DNA from 3 places in the Kitasatospora sp. NPDC058032 genome. Region 3 is predicted to be linked to each of the others. Evidence: riboswitches for the same ligand, from Rfam matches in the RefSeq annotation. Region 3 holds a riboswitch; each other region holds the start of a gene.
The links. A riboswitch is a leader RNA that binds a small molecule or an ion and turns the genes downstream of it on or off. The one in region 3 is predicted to bind cobalamin.
Positions count from the first base shown of each region.

Region 1: it holds a riboswitch for cobalamin, as region 3 does, so the genes downstream of both, metE (5-methyltetrahydropteroyltriglutamate--homocysteine S-methyltransferase) here and ACFVUH_RS31995 (prenyltransferase/squalene oxidase repeat-containing protein) in region 3, are expected to answer to the same signal.
Region 2: it holds a riboswitch for cobalamin, as region 3 does, so the genes downstream of both, ACFVUH_RS27640 (cobalamin biosynthesis protein) here and ACFVUH_RS31995 (prenyltransferase/squalene oxidase repeat-containing protein) in region 3, are expected to answer to the same signal.

Region 1 covers NZ_JBHVRK010000016.1:47,719-55,452, reverse strand. The annotation lists gene prpB (methylisocitrate lyase) at 1-733, shown strand, start outside; gene metE (5-methyltetrahydropteroyltriglutamate--homocysteine S-methyltransferase) at 847-3,162, opposite strand; cobalamin riboswitch at 3,317-3,555, opposite strand; gene ACFVUH_RS24420 (TetR/AcrR family transcriptional regulator) at 3,659-4,360, shown strand; gene ACFVUH_RS24415 (amidohydrolase) at 4,431-6,068, opposite strand; gene ACFVUH_RS24410 (APC family permease) at 6,169-7,587, opposite strand.
Region 2 covers NZ_JBHVRK010000020.1:72,942-80,675, forward strand. The annotation lists gene ACFVUH_RS27620 (cobyrinate a,c-diamide synthase) at 1-183, opposite strand, end outside; gene cobO (cob(I)yrinic acid a,c-diamide adenosyltransferase) at 194-799, opposite strand; gene ACFVUH_RS27630 (putative cobaltochelatase) at 806-2,932, opposite strand; gene ACFVUH_RS27635 (cobyric acid synthase) at 2,929-4,467, opposite strand; gene ACFVUH_RS27640 (cobalamin biosynthesis protein) at 4,464-5,450, opposite strand; cobalamin riboswitch at 5,484-5,696, opposite strand; gene ACFVUH_RS27645 (alpha/beta hydrolase family protein) at 5,919-7,034, shown strand; gene ACFVUH_RS27650 (hypothetical protein) at 7,196-7,734, shown strand, end outside.
Region 3 covers NZ_JBHVRK010000029.1:69,133-76,866, forward strand. The annotation lists gene ACFVUH_RS31990 (flagellar hook-length control protein FliK) at 41-505, opposite strand; gene ACFVUH_RS31995 (prenyltransferase/squalene oxidase repeat-containing protein) at 535-1,596, opposite strand; cobalamin riboswitch at 1,698-1,837, opposite strand; gene ACFVUH_RS32000 (enoyl-CoA hydratase) at 1,989-2,762, opposite strand; partial or broken gene ACFVUH_RS32005 (CbtA family protein) at 2,811-3,269, opposite strand; gene ACFVUH_RS32010 (adenosylcobinamide amidohydrolase) at 3,233-4,012, opposite strand; gene cobF (precorrin-6A synthase (deacetylating)) at 4,288-5,049, shown strand; partial or broken gene ACFVUH_RS32020 (hypothetical protein) at 5,366-5,506, opposite strand; gene ACFVUH_RS32025 (DNA repair ATPase) at 5,898-7,734, opposite strand, start outside.

The DNA.
Region 1 (7,734 bases), on a different contig from region 3:
CGGCCTGCCCGACATCGGCCTGACCACCGCCACCGAGGTCGCCGCCCGCGCCCAGCAGACCACCCGGGTCACCGACCTGCCCGTGCTCGTCGACGCCGACACCGGCTTCGGCGGACCGCTGAACGCCGCCCGCACCGTCCAGCTGATGGAGGACGCGGGCCTGGCCGGGCTGCACCTGGAGGACCAGGTCGCCCCCAAGCGCTGCGGCCACCTCGACGGCAAGACGGTCGTACCGCGCGAGGAGATGGCCCGCCGGCTGCGGGCCGCCGTCGACGCCCGGCGCGACCCCGGCTTCCTGCTGATGGCCCGCACCGACGCCCGCGCGGTCGAGGGCCTGGCCGCGGCGATCGACCGGGCCAAGGCCTACGTGGACGCCGGGGCCGACGCGGTCTTCCCCGAAGCCCTCGCCGGTGAGGCCGAGTTCGAGGCGTTCCGCAAGGCCGTGGACGTCCCGCTGCTCGCCAACATGACCGAGTTCGGCAAGGGCCCGCTGCTGGACGCCCGCACCCTGCAGGACCTCGGCTACGACATCGCGCTCTACCCCGTCACCCTGCTGCGCCTGGCCATGGGCGCCATGGAGGACGGACTGCGCACCCTCGCCGCCGACGGCACCCAGGCCGCCCTGCTCCCCCGGATGCAGACCCGCTCCCGGCCCTACGAACTCCTCGGCTACGCCGACTACACGGCCTTCGACACGGCCGTCCTCGACGCCACCCTGCCACCGGGCTCCTGACGGGCGGCAGCACCCCCGAGCGCACCTCGACGTCACCGGCACCGGTACGGGCGACCCGGACCACGACGGCCGGGAGGGCGGGCACGCCGGGCGCCCGCCCTCCCGGCGGTGCGTCAGCCGGCGAGTTCCTCGCGCAGGCGGCGGGCCGCGGTGACCAGGCTCTCCAGGGAGGCGCGGGTCTCGGTCCAGCCGCGGGTCTTCAGGCCGCAGTCGGGGTTGACCCAGAGCCGTTCGGCGGGGATCGCCGCCAGCCCGGCACGCAGCAGCCGCTCGGCCTCCTCCGTGCTCGGCACGCGCGGGGAGTGGATGTCCCAGACGCCGGGGCCGACCTCGCGCGGGTAGCCGGCGGCGGCCAGCTCTCCGGCCACCTCCATGTGGGAGCGGGTGGCCTCCAGGGAGATGACGTCGGCGTCGAGGTCGTCGATCGCGGTCATGATCGCGCCGAACTCGGCGTAGCACATGTGGGTGTGGATCTGGGTGTCGGCGCGCACGCCCGAGGTGGCGAGCCGGAAGGCCTCGGTGGCCCACGCCAGGTAGGCCGGGCGGTCGGCGGTGCGCAGCGGCAGGGTCTCGCGCAGCGCGGGTTCGTCGACCTGGACGACGGCGGCGCCGGCGGCCTCCAGGTCGGTCACCTCGTCGCGCAGGGCCAGCGCCACCTGGCGGGCGGTGTCGGCGAGCGGCTGGTCGTCGCGGACGAAGGACCAGGCGAGCATGGTGACCGGGCCGGTGAGCATGCCCTTGACCGGGCGGTCGGTGAGGTCCTGGGCGTAGCGGTACCAGTCGACGGTCATCGGGTGCGGGCGGGAGATGTCGCCGGCGAGGACCGGGGGCCGCACGTAGCGGGTTCCGTAGGACTGCACCCAGCCGTGCCGGGTGGCGAGGTAGCCGGTGAGCTGTTCGGCGAAGTACTGGACCATGTCGTTGCGCTCGGGCTCGCCGTGCACGAGGACGTCCAGGCCCGCCTTCTCCTGGTAGGCGATCACCTCGCGCACCTCGGCCTCGATGCGCTCGCGGTAGGCGGCGGCCTCGATCCGCCCGGCGGTGAGGTCGGCGCGGGCGGCGCGCAGCTCGGCGGTCTGCGGGAAGGAGCCGATGGTGGTGGTGGGCAGCAGCGGCAGGCCGAGGCGGGCGTGCTGGGCCTCGGCGCGCCGCGGGTAGGCCTGGGTGCGGCGGGCGTCGGCCCCGGTGACGGCGGCGGTGCGGGCGCGCACGGCGGGGTCGCGGGTGATCGGTGAGGTGGCGCGGGAGGCCAGGTCGGCGCGGTTGGCGGCGAGTTCGGCGGTGATCGCGCCGGTGCCCTCGCGCAGGCCGCGGGCGAGCAGGGCGACCTCCTCGGCCTTCTGCCGGGCGAAGGCGAGCCAGCGGGCGATCTGCGGGTCGAGGTCGCGCTCGGCGGTCGCGTCGATCGGCACGTGCAGCAGGGAGCAGGACGGCGCCACGTCCACGTGGCCGGCCAGGCCGAGCAGGGTGGCCAGGGTGGCCAGCGACCGCTCCAGGTCGTTGATCCAGATGTTGCGGCCGTCGACGACACCGGCGACCAGACGCTTGCCGGGCAGTCCGCCGACGGCCGCGAGCTCGTCCAGGTTGGCGGCGGCCGGTCCGGTGAAGTCCAGGGCCAGGCCCTCGACGGGGGCCTTGGCGAGCACCGGCAGGGCCTCGCCCAGGCGGTCGAAGTAGCTCGCGACCAGCAGCTTGGGCCGGTCGGTGAGGGCGCCGAGGTCGCGGTAGGCCCGGGCGGCGGCGTTCAGCTCGGCCGGGGTGCGGTCCTGGACGAGCGCCGGCTCGTCGAGCTGGACCCACTCGGCGCCGGCCGCGAACAGGTCCGCCAGCAGCTCGGCGTAGACCGGGAGCAGCCGGTCCAGCAGGGTGAGCGGCTGGAAGTCCCCGGCCACGCCGGGGGCGGGCTTGGCCAGCAGCAGGTAGCTGACCGGGCCGACCAGCACCGGGCGGGCCCGGTGGCCCGCCGCCAGGGCCTCGGCCAGTTCGGCGACCGGCTTGCCGGAGTTCGCGGTGAAGGCGGTGCCGGGGCCGAGTTCGGGCACCAGGTAGTGGTAGTTGGTGTCGAACCACTTGGTCATCTCCAGCGGCGCGGCCTCCTGGGTGCCGCGCGCCATGGCGAAGTAGCCGTCGAGCGGGTCGGCCTCGACGGCGGCCCGGTGGCGGGCGGGGATCGCGCCGACGGCGACGGTGGTGTCGAGCACGTGGTCGTAGAGCGAGAAGTCGCCGGTGGGGACCTCGTGGACGCCGGCCTCGGCGAGCCTGCGCCAGCTCTCCCGGCGCAGTCCGGCGGCGGCGGTGTGGAGGGCGTCGGCGGTGACCGTGCCCTTCCAGTAGCCCTCGATCGCCTTCTTGAGTTCCCGGTTACGGCCCTGCCTGGGGTAGCCGTGGACGGTGGCCGTGGTCGCCGCGGCCGCGGACTTCGTGGTCAAGGGACTCTCCTTCGCGAGCCTGTCTCCTGGACCCGGCGACGACACGGGGGCACGAAGGGGTGACGGACCGGACGGGCACCCGCGCCTGCGCACGGCTCCGCCTGGTCTGCACGCCGACCCGCCCACGAGGTCACCGGGATGGCCGCGCGCGATCGGTCGCGCACGGGCAGCGGGCAGGTCTTCGGACTCGCGGGCACGCCCGCCCTCGTCGAGGGCGGACACCTACTGGCCGTCGCTTCCCAGACCCGTCCCGGGTCCAGTGCGTATGACGGCGTTCGTTCCCACTCACCGCTGCGGGGCAGTCCCGGACTGGCCAGTCGAAAGGCGTCACCGGGTTCCCTCTTACGACGTCCTGTCTGGCGGACAGGACGAACCAGCTGCCCGGCCAGCCTAGAGGCTGGGCGGCCGCCCCGTCACCCGGATATCCCCGAACGTCCGTCCAGCGGTACCGTCGCGCCCCTGTGCTACGTCAAGCATGTTGTCGTAGCCTGCCGGGATGAGCGAACGCGTAGTGCCCGAACCCCAGCGGCGGCGCCGACGGCCCACCAAGCAGGGGGTGGTGCTCTCCCACGAGCTGATCGTCGGCACGGCCCTGCGGCTGATCGGGCAGCACGGAGCGGAGGCGCTGACCGTACGCCGGCTCGGCACCGCGCTGGGGGCCGATCCCAGCGCCGTCTACCGCTACTTCCACAGCGCCGACGACCTGCTGCTCGCCGTCGCGGACGAGCTGATCGGCCGCGCCCAGGAGGGCTGGCGGGCCACCGGGGACTGGCGGGCGGACCTGCGGGCGATCGGTCTGCGCATCCACGCCAGCTACCAGGCCCACCCGCAGGCCGCCCTGCTCGCCGCCCACCGCACCACCGGGCGCACCCACGAGATCGCCGCCGTCGAGGCGATCCTCGGCGTGCTGCGCACCGCGGGCTTCCCCGACCCGGAGGCCGTGCGGATCTACCACGCGTTCGTCGACCAGAGCCTCGGCTTCGCCGCGCTGGACGCCGCCGCGCTCGCCCTGCCCGCCGCCGCGCAGACGGCGGACCTGCGGGTCTGGCAGGCCTCGTACGCGCGGGTCGACCCCGCGGCCAACCCGCACATCGCCGCCACCGCGCACCTGCTCGCCGCCGACATGCGGCGCAGCGGCTACCCGTTCGCACTGGACCTGCTGCTGGACGCCGTCGAGGCCCGGCTGGCGGCGCGCTGAGCGCGACCGCCGGCCGGGCGGGCGGGTGATACGGACCGCTGACGCTCGGGCGACGGGCGGCCGGGCCCGGTCAGTCGGCCGTGTGGACCAACTCGCCGCCGACGTAGGTCCGCAGGACCCGGGCCCCGGCGATCCCGTCGGCCGGGCCGGTGAGGATGTCGCGGTCCAGCACGACCAGGTCGGCCCACCGGCCCGGGGCGAGCACCCCGGCGTCGTCGACGCCGTTCACATGCGCGGAGCCGGCCGTGTAGGCGGCGATCGCGGAGGCGAGGTCGAGCCGCTGCTCGGGCAGGAACACCCGGTCGTCGGTGGCGTCCGGCTCCCTCCGGTTGACGGCCACGTGCAGTCCGGCCAGCGGGTCCGGGCTGCTCACCGGCCAGTCGCTGCCCGCCGCCAGGGTGGCGCCCGCCCGCTGGAGCGCGCCGAACGGGTACTGCCACGCGGCGCGCTCCGGGCCGAGGAAGGGAATGGTCAGCTCGTCCATCTGCGGCTCGTGCGCCGCCCACAGCGGCTGGATGTTGGCGACGGCGCCGAGCCGGGCGAAGCGCGGCACGTCGTCCGGGTGGACCACCTGGAGGTGCGCCAGGTGGTGCCGGGTGCCGCGCCGGCCGTTGGCGGAGCGGGCGGCCTCGACCGCGTCCAGCGCCTCGCGCACCGCCCGGTCGCCCAGCGCGTGGAAGTGCACCTGGAAGTCCAGTGCGTCCAGGTCGGTGACGTACCCGCGCAGGGCGAGCGGATCGACGAAGCTGAGGCCGGAGTTGGCGGTCGCGCAGCCGCAGCCGTCGAGGTAGGGGCTGGTCATGGCGGCGGTGAAGTTCTCCGCGATGCCGTCCTGCATGATCTTCACCGAGCCGGCCCGGAACCGTCCGTGCGCCAACGCGGCGCGCCGCTCGACGAGTTCGGGGATCTGCTCGGCGCCCCGGTCGCGGTCCCACCAGAGCGCTCCGGTCACCCGGGCGGTCAGCGCGCCCGAGCGCGCGGCGGCCAGGTAGGCGTCGGACGGGTCGGGCTGGCCGTTGAACTCCCCGAGCAGGGCGTCCTGCCAGCCGGTGACGCCGAGCGAGTGCAGCAGCCGCTGCGCGCGCAGCAGCCCGTCCAGCCGGTCGGCGGCGGTGGCCGGCGGCAGCAGCCGGGCCACCAGGGCGGTGGCGCCTTCCTGGAGGGTGCCGCTCGGGGTGCCGTCGGGCTCCCGCTCGATCCGTCCGTCGGCCGGGTCGGGGGTGTCGCGGTCCAGGCCGGCCAGCTCCAGGGCCCGGGTGTTGGCCCAGGCGCCGTGGTGGTCGCGGTTGGTCAGGTAGACCGGGCGGTCCGCGACGACGCTGTCGAGCAGTTGGCGGGACGGCAGTCCGCCGTCGAAGCTCTCCATCGACCAGCCGCTGCCGGTGATCCACTCCTGCTCGGGGTGGGCCTCGGCGTAGTCGCGGATCCGCGTCAGGTAGTCGGTGACGCCGACCGTGCCGGTGAGGTCGCAGGCGGCCAGCTCGGCGCCGCCGAAGACCGCGTGGACGTGCGCGTCCTGGAAGCCGGGAAGCAGCAACTTTCCGGCAAGGTCGACGACTTCGGTCCCGGGACCGATCAGCTCGCGGACCTCGTCGTGGCCCACGGCGGTGATCCGTCCACCGGTCACGGCCAGGCTGGTCGCCCGGGTCCGGGCGGCGTCGCCGGTGTGCACGGGGCCGCGGGTGAAGACCAGATCGGCCTTGGTCATGGGTGGTGCTCCGTTCTCGGGTGGTACGGGGTCGTGCGGGGTCGTGCGCGGTGGTACGGAGTCCTGCGGGGTGGTGCGAGGCGGTTCAGGTGGTACGAGGTCAGCGGGTGCCGCCGAGGAAGTACGGCGAGCGCCGCCGCCAGCGGGCCCAGGCCGCCGCGGGCAGGCCGCTGACGATCATCAGTACCACCACCGAGAGCTCGAACCAGCCGTTGTCGGCGGAGAGTTCGAAATGGTCGGTGGAGTCGTAGAAGGTCCAGGCCAGATAGCCGCCGACGACGAGCAGTGTCGCCGCGCCGAGCAGCGGGCCGACGACCGCCCGCAGGCCCTCCAGCAGGTCGGTGCGCAGCAGGTGGCGGAAGCGGACGGCGGCCGCGACGGCGGTGAGCGCGTAGTAGAGGGCGACGATGATGCCGATCGCGTTGACGGCCGCCGCGATGAGGTCGTTGACGGTCGGGACGGCGACCGAGCAGAGCGCCAGCAGCACCGCGACCCCGGTGATCAGCAGGGTGCCGGTGGCGGGCGTCGAGTGCCGGGGGTGCAGCCGGGTCCACACCGGGCCGAGCACGCCGTCGCGCCCCATCGCGTAGAGCCCGCGGGCGGTCGGGATCACCGAGGACTGCAGCGAGGCCACCGCGGAGAGCATCAGCGCGATCAACGGCAGCGCGGCCAGCGGCTGGTCGGCCAGCCGGGCTCCGAAGTACGCCAGACCGTGCGCGCCGTTGTCCGCCAACTCGCCGAGCGGGAGCACCCGCTGGAAGGCCGTTCCGGCGAGCAGGAAGAGCAGCAGCATCACCACCAGGGCGAGCGTGCCGCCCCGGGAGGCGTCCCGCGGGTCGCGGACCTCCTCCCCCACGCTGAACACCGACTCGAATCCCCAGTAGCAGAACACCGCCAGCACCATGCCCTGCGCCAGGGCCTCGAAGGACGGGATCGCGAAGGGGTTGAACCACTGGAGCGAGAACGGCTGGTCGCCGGCGAACAGCCCGTACCCGCAGAAGCCGAGCAGCACCGCGTACTCGAAGACCAGCAGCGCCTTCTGCAGCCGGGCGGCCAGGTCGAGCCCGCGCACCGCGACCAGCGCGGCGCCGATCAGGACGACCAGGCCGATCAGGGTGCACTGGACGGTCGAGTCCGCGTCGAGCCGCAGGCCCGCGATGCTGCGCAGGTGGGCCAGGTCGAGGAGCTGGACGATCGAGGAGCCGGTGACGGTCGTGGTGTAGGCCATGAACACCACGGTGCCGACGGTGTTCACCCAGCCGGTGAGGAAGCCGAGCCAGGGGTTGAGCGTGCGGCCCACCCAGCGGTAGCTGCTGCCGGCGTCCGGCTCCGAGGCGTTCAGCCGTCCGTAGCCGCCCGCGATGGCGAGGACCGGGAGGAAGGCCAGCAGCATGATCGCGGGGAGGTGCAGCCCGACGACCCCGGCCATCAGGCCCAGGCCGATGCCGATGCTGCTGGTCGCGGCGGTGCTGGAGGCGGCGATGGCCGCCCCGTCGAGGAGGCCGAGCGAGCGGCGCATGGAGAGGTGGGAGCTGTCGGCGCCCGTTCTCGGACCGCCGCCCGTGGCCTTCACCGTCGATGCCAAGGGATCACCGCCTTGAGGGTGGGGTGGGGGTGGGGGAAGTGCGAGCCATGAAACCGGGGGCGCCGGGACACGTCAATGCTG
Region 2 (7,734 bases), on a different contig from region 3:
GCCCGGCCGCCCGGCGGCCAGCCCGTGGTAGCCGGGGTCGATGTAGTCCGGGCCGACCTTGTGCGGCGAGACGGCCAGCCCGCGCGCGGCGAGCGCGGCGATCAGGCCGGTGGCGACGGTGGTCTTCCCGGCGCCCGAGGAGGGCGCCGCGACGACGAGACGGGGGATGTTCACGGTGCTCAGATCTTCCCGGCTACCACTCGATGCCGCGCTGGCCCTTGCGGCCGGCGTCCATCGGGTGCTTGACCTTGGTCATCTCGGTGACCAGGTCGGCGAATTCGGTCAGGGCCTGCGGCGCGTACCGGCCGGTGATGACGACGTGCTGGCTGCCCGGACGGTCCTTCAGCACGGCCACCACCTCCTCCGGGTCGACCCAGCCCCAGTGCATCGGGTAGGTGAACTCGTCCAGCACGTAGAACCGGTAGGTCTCGGCGGCCAGGTCGCGCTTGACCTGCTCCCAGCCCTCCTTGGCCGCCGCCTCGCTGTCCAGCTCCATCGCGCCGGAACGCTGGATCCAGGACCAGCCGGAGCCCATCTTGTGCCAGTCGACGGTGCCGCCCTCGCCGGAGGCGCCGAGCACCCGCAGCGCGTTCTCCTCGCCGACCTTCCACTTGGCGGACTTCACGAACTGGAACACCCCGACCGGCCAGCCCTGGTTCCAGGCGCGCAGCGCCATGCCGAACGCGGCGGTGGACTTGCCCTTGCCGGGGCCGGTGTGCACGGCGGTGATCGGCAGGGTACGGCGCTGACGGGTCGTCAGGCCGTCGTCGGGGACACTCTCGGGGACACCCTTGGGCATGTCGGCTCAGGCCGCCTTTCGCGCTGCGGTGGTGGTCGGACGGTTCTCGCGGACGAGCGAGGCGACGCCGTCGGCGCGCAGCTCGTCCAGGGTCACGGAGGTGGCGCGCAGCCGGGCCGCCAGGACGCCGGCCAGGCCGAGCCGGACCGGGCCGGACTCGCAGTCCAGCACCACGCTCGCCACGCCCTGCGCGGCCAGCAGCCCGGCCGCCCGGTGGGACTGCTTGACGGCGTCCCGGCCGCCACCGGTGGCCCGGCCGTCGGTCACCACGACCAGCAGCGGGCGGCGGTCCGGGTCGCGCAGCCGCTCGACCCGCAGCACCTCGTGGGCCCGCAGCAGGCCGGCCGCCAGCGGGGTGCGCCCGCCGGTGGGCAGCGACTCCAGCCGGGCCGCGCCGACCTCCACCGAGGAGGTGGGCGGCAGCGCCAGCTCGGCCGAGGCGCCCCGGAAGGTGATCATGCCGATCTTGTCGCGGCGCTGGTAGGCGTCCATCAGCAGCGACAGCACCGCGCCCTTGACGGCGGTCATCCGCTGCCGGGCCGCCATCGAGCCGGAGGCGTCCACCACGAACAGCACCAGATTGGACTCCCGGCCCTGGCGCACCTGCTCGCGGAAGTCGTCCTTGTGCAGCACCAGCGCGCGCGAGGAACGCCCGCGCGCCACCTGGTGCGGGGCGGCGGCGCGCAGCGTGGCGCTCAGGTGCAGCCGGGCGAGCCGGCCGCGCGGGCGGCGGGCCCGGACGGTGTGGCCGCCGTCGGTCTCGGCGGGGGAGCGGCGGCCCTGGGCGCCGCGCCCGGTGCCGTCCACCGCGAACAGCCGGGTGCGGTACGGGTCGCCGGCCGCGACCGGCGCCGACTCCCGGGCGGGGGCGGGGTGCTGGGCCGGGACGGGCTGCGGGGCGGGGTCCTCCCCGGCCGCCGGGTCCGCCGCCTCGACGGGCGGGCCGTCCGGGCCGGCGGGCTCCGGCGCGCCGCCGCCACCGCCGTCGGGGCCACCGTCGGGGCCGCCGTCCTGCGGGCCGTCGCCGTCCGGACCGTCCGGGCCGCCCTCCGGGTCCGGGTCCTCCTGCGACCCCTCGGCGGTCGCGGGCCCGGGTTCGGGCTGCGGCTCGGGCTCCGGCTCGGCGTGCTCCTCCAGCACCCGGTCCAGCTGCTCCTCGTCCAGCCCGGGCGCGTCGAAGGGATTGCGCCGGCGGCGGTGCGGCAGTGCCAGCTGGGCGGCCTTGCGGACGTCCTCGGCCAGCACCTCGGTGCGCCCGGACCAGGCGGCCAGCGCGACGGCGGTGCGCGCCATCACGATGTCCGCGCGCAGCCCGTCCACCTCGAACGCCGCGCAGACGGCGGTGATCTGGCGCAGCGCCGTGTCGGTCAGCTCCACCTGCGCCAGCAGCTCGCGCGCGGCGGTGATCCGGTCCGCCAGCGCGCGCTCGTCCCCGGCGAAGCGGGCGGCGAAGGCGGCCGGGTCGGCGTCGTAGCCGAGCCGGCGGCGCACCACCTCGGCGCGCTCCGCCGGATCGCGGGTCGCGGCGATCTCCACCGTCAGGCCGAACCGGTCGAGCAGCTGCGGCCGCAGCTCGCCCTCCTCCGGGTTCATCGTGCCGACCAGCAGGAAGCGCGCCGCGTGCCGCACCGAGACGCCCTCGCGCTCGACGTAGGAGCGGCCCATCGCGGCGGCGTCCAGCAGCAGGTCCACCACGTGGTCCTGGAGCAGGTTCACCTCGTCGATGTAGAGCACGCCGCGGTGCGCCTGGGCGAGCAGGCCCGGCTCGTAGGCCTTGACGCCCTCGGCGAGCGCCCGCTCCAGGTCCAGCGAGCCGACGATGCGGTCCTCGGAGACGCCGACCGGCAGCTCGACCAGCCGGGCGGGGCGCTCGGAGACCGGGGCGCCGGCGTGCGCGCCGTCCGGGCACTGCGGGTCCGGCGCCGCCGGGTCGCAGGCGAAGCGGCAGCCGTCGACGGTCGCGATGGACGGCAGCAGCCCGGCCAGCGCGCGCACCATGGTCGACTTGGCGGTGCCCTTCTCACCGCGCACCAGCACCCCGCCGACCGCCGGGGAGACGGCGTTCAGCAGCAGGCCGAGCCGCAGGTCGGCCATGCCGACGATCGCGGTGAACGGGTAACGGACGTCACTCATGCAGTCTCCCCAGGGGCCCCGGGCGGAAGGAACGGCAGCGATCCGGCCGCCGGCACCCCGCCCTCGATCAGCTTCCACAACGCGTCGGTGTCCGCGTGCTCCTCGATCAGCTCGCCCAGCCGGTCCAGCCGGGCCTCCCGCGCGTCGGCGAACGAGGTGTCCGGCGCGGGGACGAAGGCCCGGCCGGCGGCCTGCGCGACGTCGCGCAGCAGCGCCCGCCGGAAGCCGTCGTTCTCCAGCGCGCCGTGCCAGGTGGTTCCCCACACCTGGCCCACCCGGCAGCCGTCCAGGCTGTGTCCGTGGCCATCGGAGATGAACGGCTCGCCGCCGTCCACCGCGACGACGCCGTGGTGGATCTCGTAGCCCTCGACCCGCTCCCCGTACGCCTCGCCGACCGGCCGGCCGAGCACCTTCTCCGCGCCGAACCGCACCCGCGTCGGCAGCAGCCCGAGGCCGTCCACCGCGCCCGCCTTCGACTCGACCTCGTCCACGATCGAGCGCGCCAGCATCTGGTAGCCGCCGCAGACGCCGATCAGCGGCCGCCCGGCCGCCGCCCGCGCCTTGAGCACCGGTTCGAGGCCGCGCTCGCGCAGCCAGCCGAGGTCGGCGACGGTGGACCGGGTGCCGGGCAGCACGACGAGGTCGGCGTCGGCCAGCTCCTCCGGCCGGGTGGCCCAGCGGACCAGTACGCCGGGCTCCTGGGCGAGCGCGTCCAGGTCGGTGAAGTTGGACAGCCGGGGGAAGCGCAGCACGGCCACCCGCAGCACGTCCGCGCCGAGCGGGCCGCGCGCGGCGGTCCGGTCGACGACGGTGGACAGGTCGAGCGAGTCCTCGGCGTCCAGCCACAGGTCCGGCAGCATCGGCAGGGTGCCGAGCACCGGACGGCCGGTCAGCTCGCGCAGCATCTCCAGCCCGGGGGCGAGCAGCCGCGCGTCGCCGCGGAACTTGTTGACGAACCAGCCCGCCACGTGCCGCTGGTCCTCCGCCGACAGCAGCGCCAGCGTCCCGTACATCGCGGCGAACACGCCGCCGCGGTCGATGTCGCCGACCACGACGACCGGCAGCCCGGCGGCGGTGGCCAGGCCCATGTTGGCGATGTCGCGGTCGCGCAGGTTGATCTCGGCGGGCGAGCCCGCGCCCTCGCAGACCACCACGTCGAAGCGGGCGCGCAGGTCCGCCAGGCACTCCAGGGCGCGCTCCAGCAGCACCGGCTTGCGCTCGCGGTAGTCCAGCGCGCCGACCTCGGCGACCGGGCGGCCCAGCAGGACCACCTGGCTGCGGCCGTCGGCGCCGGGCTTGAGCAGCACCGGGTTCATCGCCGCCTCCGGCTCGACCCGGGCCGCCTGGGCCTGCATCGCCTGCGCGCGGCCGATCTCGGCGCCGTCCGCGGTGACGAAGGAGTTCAGCGACATGTTCTGCGCCTTGAACGGCGCGACCGCGACTCCCTGCCGGGCCAGCCAGCGGCAGATGCCCGCGGTGACCACGCTCTTGCCGGCGTCCGAGGTCGTCCCGGCGACCAGCAGTGCCTTGCTCATGCCCTGCCCCTCCGCATCCCGTCCAGGGCCGCCCGGAGCAGCAGGTGCCCGGCGACCGTCGTACCCAGGGCCAGTGCGCCCACCCGTCGGGAGAGCACGCAGGCCCGCTCGATGTCGTCCACCCCGACGGGGCGCAGCTCCCGGCCCAGCACGGGACGGTGCTCGACCCTCTCGCCGTACCGGAGCGTGCCGCCGAGGCGTACGCCCACCGCGCCGGCGAAGGCCGACTCGGCCTGGCCGGCGTTCGGGCTGGGGTGCGCCGAGCCGTCGCGCCGCCAGACCCGCCAGGCGGTGCGCGGTTCGGGGGCGGCGGCCACCGCCAGCAGAGCGGTCAGCCGCGCGCCGGGCCAGCCGGCCACGTCGTCCAGCCGCGCCGAGGCCCAGCCGAACCGGGCGTAGCGGGGCGAGCGGTGACCGACCATCGCGTCCAGGGTGTTCACCGCGCGGAACGCCAGCAGGCCCGGGGTGCCCGCGAGACCGCCCCAGACCAGGGCGTTGACCACGGCGTCGGCGGTGTTCTCGGCCACCGACTCGACGACCGCGCGGGCCAGCTGCGGCTCGTCCAGTGCGCTCGGGTCGCGCCCGCACAGGTGCGGCAGCCGCTCCCGGGCCGCCGTCAGGTCGCCGGCCGCCAGCGAACGGCCGATGGTGCGGGCCTCCCGGGTCAGCGAGGTGCCGCCGAGCACCGTCCAGGTCGCGGCGGCGGCGAGGGCGGCCCGGCCGAGCGGACGGTGGGCCAGCAGCCGGTCGGCGGCGAGCGCGCCGGCCGCGACGGTGCCCACGGCGACGGCGGTGAAGGCGGCTCCGGCGGCGCGGTGGTCGCGCCAGAGCCGGCGTTCCAGCCGGCCGGCGGCGGAACCGAAGCCGGCCACCGGGTGGCCGCGGCGCGGGTCGCCGAAGCGGGCGTCGGCCAGGAAGCCGGCGACGGCGCCGGCGCCGAACACGGCGGCCCGGCACAGCGGGCGCACGGCAGGGCGCAGCATCGCGTGCGTGTCCTCACTCAGGGTCCGCGCCCTGGATCGACGAACCGGGGGCGAGAGTCTCCTGGCTTCCGGGTCGAACGCACACCCCGGGCCTTCCAGCGGCTTCTGACGGCCCGCCGTGGCGTGTTCCGGTCGTGCTCCCCGGTGACAGTGGCGGGACCGCGCCGGACTCGCACCGGCTTCCTCTGCATGCCTCCGTATTGGCTGAAGGATCCCATCACGGGCCCGAACCGGGAGTCAACCGAGGTCGCGGCGGGTGTTGGTCACACCTCGGGCGCCCCCGTCATGCCGGTGTGATTTTCCTCCCGGAACAACCCGTACGGCCGTGTCCTACTGGCTTCCCTGCGCCCGCGCGGGTGGACTGAGGGGTGGGTCCGGGCAGCGGTCCGGACAGCGGACCGGACGCCGAGCCGGACCACCGAGCCAGACACGACCACCGAGCCAGACACCGAGCACCGGGGAGCGAGTATGCGTTGGGGAATCGCGGCCACCGTGGCGGCCGCCGCCGTCGGCACCGGGGCCGCCGTGCTGGTGATCGGCCGCCGGGCGTCCGAGCGGATGGTCCGCCCGGCCGAGGAGGCCCGCGCCCGCAGCGGCCCGGTGCTCGTCCGCGGTCTCGGCGCCGGCGAGGCCACCTTCACCCGCACCCCCGTGAGCGAGCGTCCCGGCCGCTGGGCGGTCGAGTGGGGCGAGGACGGCCACGCGGTCGTCGAGGAGGTCCTGCACCGCGACGGGCAGGGCGTCACCCGCCGCCTGGTGCGCGCCGACCGCGGCACCCTCACCCCCGGCACCGAGGTCCGCTTCACCCCCCGGGTCCACCTCGGCGACCCGGGGCAGGCGCTCGGCCTGCCGTTCGCCGAGACCGCCGTCGAGGGCGAGCTCGGCGCGATGCCCGCCTGGCGGCTGGACGGCAAGCGCGGCACCTGGGTGGTCCTGGTGCACGGCCCCGGCGCCGACCGCGCGCAGACCCTGCCCGTCCTGCCCGAGCTGCGACGCCTGGGCCTGCCCGTGCTCGCCGTCACCTACCGCGGCGACGCCGGCGCGCCCGCCTCCCCGGACGGCCTCGGCCACTTCGGCGAGACCGAGTGGCGGGACGTCGAGGCGGCGGTGCGCACCGCCCTGGACGCCGGCGCGGGCCGGGTCGTCCTCTACGGCTGGTCGCTCGGCGCCACGATGGTCCTGCACACCGCGGCCCGCTCGGACCTCGCCCCCTCGATCAGCAGCCTCGTCCTGGACTCGCCGGTGCTGGACTGGCCGGCCACCGCCCGCCGGGACGCCGCCCGGGCCGGCTTCCGGGGTGCGGCGGCCGAACTCGGCGCGCTCGCGGCCGAGGGCCGCACCGGCGTGGATCTGGCCGACTTCGCCCGTCTGGCGGAGGGTGCCGACCTGCGGGTGCCCACTCTGGTGCTGCACGGCCCCGACGACCCGGTGGCCCCGTTCGCCGCGGCCGAGCGCCTCGCCCACCGCCGCCCGGACGTGGTCAACCTCCAGGCCTTCCCCGGCGGCGACCACGCCGCGCTGTGGAACACCGACCCGGACCGTTACGCCGAGACCCTCCGCCGCTGGCTCACGCCGTTCTGCTGACGCGCTTCCGCCCCCCCTGGCGGGTGGATTCCGAGGCGCACCCGTTCCGTGTGGCATGAACCCGCCACATAGATCAAGCCAGCCGGTTTGGCCTCTGTTGCCCGATCTTGTCGAGCCCCCGCGCCCCCCGTCCGCCCCCCGTGGACAACCGGATGTGACAGATGGCCGGTACAAGGGGAAGACTGCTCGACGTGACGTCTCGGAATCCGCGCGACCGTGATGCCCCGCTCCCGCCGACGATCGGTACCGGTGCGACGGTGACCCGTCTCCCCGGAACGGCCCACCGCACCGCCGGCGCCAGGCCGGGGGCCCCGGGCGTACCCCGCCGACGAGGCCCCGCCCCCGCACCCGGCCGTGGCCGGGTCCCCGTTCCGGAGGGCTTCCCCGCCCCCGCCGAACTCGCTCCGCTGGCCCGCCGCATGCTGGTCGACGCCGTCCGGATCGCCCGCTGGGCCGGCGATCTCGACGAGGTCGACAAGCGCGGCGAACTGCTCCCCGACGACGCCCGCGCCGCCGGCCGCGCGCTCGCCATGACGGTGGGCGCCGCCGCCAAGGCGTGGGGCCAGGCCCTGCTGGTCGGCCTGGTCGAGGCCCGGGACGGCGGCGCCGGCCCCGGCTGGCGCCTGCACGCCTGGGAGCACGACGACGAGGCGGTGGTCCGCGGCTGGTCGGCGCTGTTCGACGCCTGGACGCTGCTCGC
Region 3 (7,734 bases):
CCGTCGCGGAGGACCGGGGCACCGGCTGTGCGAACGGGTGTCAGGGGGCGGTGATGCCCGGCTGTGCACCCGCGCCGAAGGCCCAGCCCTCGACATCGCCGGGGGCCGGGTTGTAGCTGGCGGCGCCGAGGCTGCTGTATGACCAGGGTCCGCCGTGCTGGGCGTGCCAGTACGACCAGTACGCGCTGCCGGTGGGGTTGGTGCAGGTCGTCGGCAGGGCGTTGATGGTGCAGACGAAGCCGGGGTAGCGCGGGTGGAAGGTGTACGAGAATCCGGCGCCGGTGAGCGCGGCGAGTCCGCTGGCCGGGTCGCCGGGCGCGCAGCCGGTCTGGATGCCGCCGCCGACGGCGGTGAAGTCGACCACGACGGTGACGCCGGTGGTGCCGGTGCAGGCGGCAGCCCGGGCCTCGGGGGCGTGCACGGCGCCGGCGCCGAGGAGGCTCACGGTCAGCGCTGCGACGGCGGCGAGCGAGCCGAGGGTGCGGCGGGTCAGGTGCTCGGTCATCAGGTCTCTCCTCGTGCGGTCGCGGGCGGTCAGGGGGTGGCGGGCGCGGGGCAGGCCAGGGTGGGCGCGTCCTGGCGCGCACCGGCGGCGGAGAGGGTGGCCAGCGGGGTGCCGGCCAGGCCGAGGACGGCCTGGCCGGTCGCCCGGGCCGCGTTGCCGGGGTTGAAGCCGGAGGCGTCGTAGGCGACCGCGCCGCGCACGGCCGGGTCGGCGTCGCAGCGCTGCTGGAACTTGACCAGGCGGCTCCAGCCCTTGAGACCGGCGCCGAAGCGGGCGTTGGAGAGCAGCGCCTGGGTCGCGAGACCGGTGGAGTTGGCGTTGGACGTGGTGGACCCGGCGGCCGAGAAGCCGCCGTCGGCGTTCTGGTGGGCGGTCAGCCAGCCGAGCCCGGCGGCCGCCTTGGCCGCGCGGCCGGTGGCGGCGAGCGCCTGGACGGCGAGGGCGGTGGCGTCCGTGTCGCTCGTGCAGGCGGCCTGGCCGAAGGAGACCGGGAAGCCACCGTCCGCGCACTGGCTGCCGGCCAGGAAGTCGACGGCGGCGGCCGGGGCGCCACCGGGGGTGCGGTGCAAGGCGATCAGGGCGAGCGACTGGCCGAAGGCGTTGCTGTAGTCGCCCCACTGGGAGCGGTCGGAGAAGCGGCCGCTCGGGGCCTGGAGCGAGCGCAGCCGGGCGGGCAGGTCGACGCCGCCGAACGCGGTCGGGTCCGCGCCGCGCACCTCCGCGGCGAGCAACAGCTTGGCGGTGGCGCCCGCGTAGGCCTCGGTGGTGCCGTCGCCGAGGTAGCCGGTGAGGATCGCGGGCTGCGCGAGCCAGGCGGTCGCCCTGGCGGCGGCGGTGTCCGCGCTGCGGGAGGCCGCGAAGGCCAGGACGGCGTCGATGGTGAGGCCCTGGTCGGGGTAGGCGGTGCCGTCGAAGACGGACTCGAAGTGGTCGCCGTCGACGAGCCGGCGGGCCAGCCATCCAGCTGCGGCGGTGTCCGGACGGATCGTGGGCGAGTCCGCCCCGACCGGTGCGGCGACCGCCGGAAGGGCAGTGGCAAAGGCGATGGCCGGTATCGCGAGGAGTCCGAGGGTGCGGCGGAGCGTGGTCACGAGGTTCCTTTCCGGGCCTGGACGCAGGGGCCCGGAGGGAGCGTCGGCGCGTGCCGGGGCAGCCCACGGAGCTCCGGCCCGCAGACCACGACGGGAGGAGTGGACGACACATCTCCGCCGACGGGTACTCGGGCTCGCCGCCGACACGGGGTCGACGGCCTACCGTTGCGGGTCAGCGCCGGATTCGGACCGGCTTCCCCCGACGGCGGAGTCGGAACATGACGGCCCATCATGACGAGGCGTGAAACGAGGGTCAAGAGCCCAGTACGACCAATCGCGGGAGGACCCGTCAGGTCGTCGACGACCGACCTCCGGGAAGCACCGGACCGGTCCCGGACGTCCCACGACCGTGGTGCGGCGCCCCTCTACCGGGCGCCGCACCGCGGCGGGCGTCAGCGGTGGGTGAAGGAGGCCGGGCGCTTCTCGGCGAAGGCCGCCATGCCCTCCTTCTGGTCGGCGGTGGCGAACGTGGCGTGGAAGAGGCGGCGTTCGAAACGGACGCCCTCGGCGAGGGTGGTCTCGAAGGCGCGGTTGACGCTCTCCTTCATCATGATCGCCGCCGGGGCGGACATCGCGGCGACCTTCTCCGCCGTCGCCAGCGCTTCGGCGAGCAACTCGCCCGCCGGGACGACGCGGGAGACCAGGCCGGCCCGTTCGGCCTCCTCGGCGCCCATCATCCGGCCGGTGAGGCACAGCTCCATCGCCTTCGCCTTGCCGACCGCCCGGGTGAGGCGCTGCGAGCCGCCGATGCCCGGGATGACGCCGAGCTTGATCTCCGGCTGGCCGAACCTCGCGGTGTCGGCGGCGAGCAAGATGTCGCAGAGCATCGCCAGTTCGCAGCCGCCGCCCAGTGCGTAGCCCGCGACGGCGGCGACGACCGGCTTGCGGAGACGGCCGAGCTCGTCCCAGGCGGCGAACCAGTCGCCGAGGTAGGCGTCGACGAACTCCAGCGACCGCATCTCCTTGATGTCCGCGCCGGCCGCAAAGGCCTTCTCGGATCCGGTGATCAGCAGGCAGCCGACCCCCGGGTCGCGGTCGAAGTCCCGTGCCGCAGCGATGACTTCGTTCACCCATCCGCCGCTCGGCGCGCGGAGCAGGCACCCCCGAGTGACCGCCGCGGGTGCGCAGACCCCGGCGACCTGCCCCACCTCTGGCACCGAACCCACCGAGCGGTGCAGCGGCCCCGCAACGCGACCGAGCACGACGTTGTCCGGCAGGACGAGGGCGAGCACGGCCATCACCACGGCGTAGCCGAGGCCGGCCGCGACGACGGCGTTCCAGGTGCCCAGACGCGGAGCCAGGCGCTTGCCGAGGATCACCGCGGCGACGCCGATCAGCACGCTGAGCGCGATCATCAGGAAGAACAGCGCGGTGCGCTTCCCGATGGTGTCCGGGTTGCCGACCGCCGGCGGCATCGCCGGGTACTTGAGAAACGTGCCCGACCCGGCGGCCGCGCCGCACGGCGGCGAGTCCGTGCGGCAGTTCTGCGCCCGGGTGGGCGCCTGGCTGGACGGCACGGCGGCCGCGCTGGGCGGCCGGGTGCTGGTGGTCGCCGAGCCGGTTTCGACGGCTCCTGGGTGGCGCACCCCGGCCGGTCGTCCTGAGGCTCCTGCGGACGGCTCATCACCCACCCCGCTCACCGGCCGGCGTGCAGGACGTTCTCGCGGCAGCACTCGGGGCTCGGCCCCTGATGGGGTACGGCAGGTCCACGGTCCCGCCGCCGGCGGTCGCGCTCAGCCCCGTCGAGCACGGCTCGGTGCACGGCACGGGCCAGCCGGGACCCCCACACGGAGCGCGGGCCGCCGAACGGGTCGGCCGCCGCAGGCGTGTCCGGTGTGCGGACGGCCACGCACACCGCGTCGGACGGCGTCCCGGAACAGTCGTACCCGGCCTCCAAAAGGGCTTGCACCTTGGCCTCGGTGGCCGTCGCGAGCAGGTTGACCAGACCGCCGTCGGTCACCTGGGCCGGCACCACCGCGAGGATGTTGATCGTTCCGGGAACGAACGCGCCCGGCGCGAACAGGACGGGCACCGACGCGGCGGGGTCAGCGGCCCACGTCGGGACCCCGATGCCGGTCGTCACCAGGGCAACGACGCCACCGTCCTCGCTCCACGTGCAGTCGTCGACCTCGGCGGCGGTCATCAGGCCGACGCCCGGCCCGCTCAGGCCTTCGGCCGCCGCGAGCTCCGCCAGGTGCCGATCGGGGTCCATGCGGGAGTAGCCGGACCTGACCTGGGCGTTCAGCACCCAAGCGCGCTCGCCGAGCCCCCCGCCCAGGACGGCACTGCTGACCATCCGCCACCCCGGGCCGGCCTCCCACACCAACTGGTGGCGGCACGAGCCGTCCTCCGTCCGGGCACGCCGCAGGACGACGGGTGGCCGCTGCTCCGGCACGAAGCTGTCCGTGGTACTCACCTCTCGGCACTCGGGATCCGCCCAGCCCTCCCCCGGCTCTCGGGCGCGCGGTGGCCGCCGGCCGGGGCGGCCGGGGATTCCAGCGGCCCGCAGCATCCGCAGCCGTTCCTCCCCCGCCCGTATCCGCGAACGTATCACTGCCTCCGGTTCGCCGAATTCGCCGGAACCCACCCGCTCCCTACGAGGAATCCGCAGGTGGCGCGGCCCGCGGGGAGGTGTCCGGTCGCGGCCGACGCCGGCGACCACCGGGTCCGGGATCCGGCAGAATCGCGGTCATGCGGCAGATCATCGTCATCGGCATCGGTGCGGGCGACCCGGACCACCTCACCCTGCAGGCGGTCAAGGCCTTCGCCCGCACCGACGTCTTCCTCCTCCTCGACAAGAACGAGCAGCGCCAGGACCTCATGCGCCTGCGGCGGCGGATGATCGAGGAGCACGCCCGGCCCGGTCATCGCGTGGTCGAGGTACCGGACGCCGAGCGCGACCGGACCACCCCGGCCTACACCGAGGCCGTCGAGGACTGGCGCCGGCGTCGGGCCGAGCTGGTCGGCCGGCTCGTCGCCGAGGAACTCGGCCCGGACGGCACGGGCGCGCTCCTGGTCTGGGGCGACCCGAGCCTGTACGACAGCGTGACCGCCGTCCTCGACGAGGTCCTGACCGCCGACCCGGGCGCGTTCCGCTACGAGGTCGTGCCCGGGATCAGCAGCGTCTCGGTGCTCGCCGCACAGCACCGCACCACCCTCACCCGGGTGGGCCACCCGCTGCGGATCACCACGGGCCGCCGCCTGGCCGAGGACGGCTTCGGCCCTGGGAGCGAGGACACCGTGGTGATGCTCGACGGCCAGGCCGCCTTCGACCGGATCGACCCCGAGGGCGTGCACATCCACTACGGCGCCTACCTCGGCGCCCCGGACGAGATCCTGGTCTCTGGTCCGCTCGACGAGACCGCCGCGGAGATCACCCGCCGGCGCCGGGAAGCCCGCGAGCGCAAAGGCTGGATCATGGACACCTACCTGCTCCGCCGCACCGAGGACTGACCGGCCGGCACCCGGCGGGCGCGCAGGGCCCGGCCGGCGCCTCCGGCGGCGCCTGTTGCAGCACGCGCACGCGTGCGCTACTCACGCCGAGCTGTCGCCGGGTGGCCGGCAGGCTCTCGTACTCCCGGTCTGTGAGGACGGTCAGGACCTGCCCGTTGATGCGGAAGCGGCGCGCTGCTGGTCTCCTGCTCATGCAGGGCCCCCTTCCTCACGGCGGAAACGCGCTTCCCCGCGATCGTCCATGAGGAGATGGGAGGCGCCTGGGGCGGGCGCGGTACTCGTACCGCGCCCGCCCTCTCGCGCTCACGCCGGTCTGTCAGCCGGCGACTTCCTCCCGCAGGCGGCGGGCGGCACCGACCAGGCTCTCCAGAGAGGCCCATGTCTCCGCCCAGCCGCGGGTCTTCAGGCCGCAGTCGGGGTTGACCCACCGCCGCTCGGCCGGGATCGCCGCCAGTCCGGCGAGCGCGGCGCCGCGCTGCCACCAGCGGCGCGTCGGCGCGGCGCCCTGCCCGAAGTCGGTCAGCGCGGCGCGGGTGACCCGCAGCGCTTCGCTGTTCAAGTCCTCTGACTGCTCGGTGAGTTCTTCCAGCAGCCGGGTGTCGATGTGCTCGCTGGCCATCATGTCCCGTCTCGGCTCGGCGGCCCGGCCGAATGCCGGACCGCTTCCTCCCGGCCTTCGGCACCCTCCCCGCCCCGGCTTGGCCGCCGGGCCGGAACCGACGGCGATTCACCTGTGCGGGTGAGTTCACCGGAGGCAAAGTTGACGGCACGGACCGGTTCCTCACCGGGGCCGGTACGTCGTCCCCGGCCCCGGCCCGATACCACCACCGTCCCGCGCGGCGGTGGCGTCAGTGCGCGTTCGGGCTTCCCGTTCGGAGTGTCTCCCAACGGGATTCCTCGTCGGCGGTGAGGGTGCCCCGCAGTTCGGCGAGCTTGAGGAGCTGGGCTTCCGCCGCGGCACCGAGGGTCCGGGCCTCGGCGCGGTAGTGGTCGGTGACGAGGGCGTCGACTTCGGTGTCGTCCATGGTGGGAACGACGCGCCCGGCGATCCTGGCCATGTTCCGGTACGAGCCCTGGAGCAGGAACGGCGGCTCGGTCCGGCTGCTGTCGGTCCGGGCGGCGGAGTCGATGTAGGCGCGGTTGACGGCGAGGACGGTCGTGCGGATCCGCAGCAGCTTGGCCAGGACCGCGGTCATCCGCTCGGTCTCGGCCGCGGACCACGGCCGGGAGAGCGCCCGCCCCGCGGGTTCTCCGGCGGCCAGGCGCAGCAGGGTCTCCAGGTCGGCGTGTTCGGCGGTGGCCAGCGGTGCCAGGTGGGGGTTGGCGGTCAGAACGTTCTCGATGAAGCTGAGGGCGAAGAGGTCCTCGCGGCCCGCGACGACGTCGCCGAGGTCCCACACGTCGGCGCGGTTGGCGAGCATGTCGGGGATGCGGAAGGCCCGCCCGGATTCGGAGTAGGGGTTGGCGGCCATGACGACGGCGAAGCGCTTGCCGCGCAGGTCCCACTCATGGGCCCGGCCGTCCCGGACGCCGTCGATGCGGCGCTGGGCGTCGCACAGCGGGATGAAGCGCTGGAGGAGTTCGGGTGAGGTGTGCTGGACGTCGTCGAGGTGGAGGAGGACGTTGCTGCCGGCGTGGAGGGCGAAGTTGACCTTCTCGATCTCGCGCCGGGCGGTGGCGTCGGGAGCGTCGGCCGGGTCCAGGGAGGTGACCCGGTGCCCGAGAGCCGGGCCGCTGACCTTGACGAGGAGCAGGCCGAGGCGGTCGGCCAGGTAGTCGACGAGGGTGGTCTTGCCGTAGCCGGGCGGGGAGACGAGCAGGAGCAGGCCGCTGCGGTCCGTGTGGGCGGTGCCGCCGGCCGTGCCGAGCTGCCTGGCGAGGTTGTCTCCGACGAGGGGGAGGTAGACCTCGTCGATGAGGCGGTTGCGGACGAAGCCGTTGAGGGGCGCGGGCCGGTACTGCTCCAGGCGCAGCCGGGTGCGCTCGGTGTCCAGTACGCGGGTGCGCGCCCGCTGGAAGGCGCGGTACGCGGGCATCGTGTCCCTGCGGAAGTCACCGGTGCGGGTGAGGAGTTCGTCCAGGCGGAGGACGAGGGTGCCGCCGTGGACACGCGGGTGGTCGCCGCGCAGGCCGGTGACGGTTGTCGCGACGGGGCCGTCGACGCGGTAGCGGGGCAGGTTCGGGGCAAGGAGCGCGGCTGTTGCCTCGGCGAGGTCGCCGGGATCCGCCGGGTGGCCGGTGGCGGCCGTGAACGCCTCCAGCCAGGCGGTTGCCAGTTGGTGGCGGACGGCCAGACGGTCGGGATCGTCGGGGATCGTGGCGAGGGCCTCGCCGAGGTGCTGGGCGCCCGGAGTGGCGTGGAAGCCGTCGAGCAGGGCGGTGGCGGCGGGTTGTGCGACGAAGCCCGCGGTGCGGTGGGCGAGTTCGTCGACGAGGTAGTGGCCGGCCCGGGCCTGTGGCAGCCCTGATCGCCCGGTGAAGTCGTCGACCGCTCGGTCGAGTTCGTCGGCGAGCAGGCCGAGGGCGGGGACGGCGCCGAAGCTCGCGCGGACGGCGGTGAGCGAGCGGGCCCGGGCGGTCCAGATCGTCCTGGCCGTCTCGTCGGCGCCGTGGGTCCAGAAGAGCTGGGCGACGGCGCGGGCGGCGGCGGGGTGGCGCAGCAGGCCGGCGGCGGCGTGCAGTTCG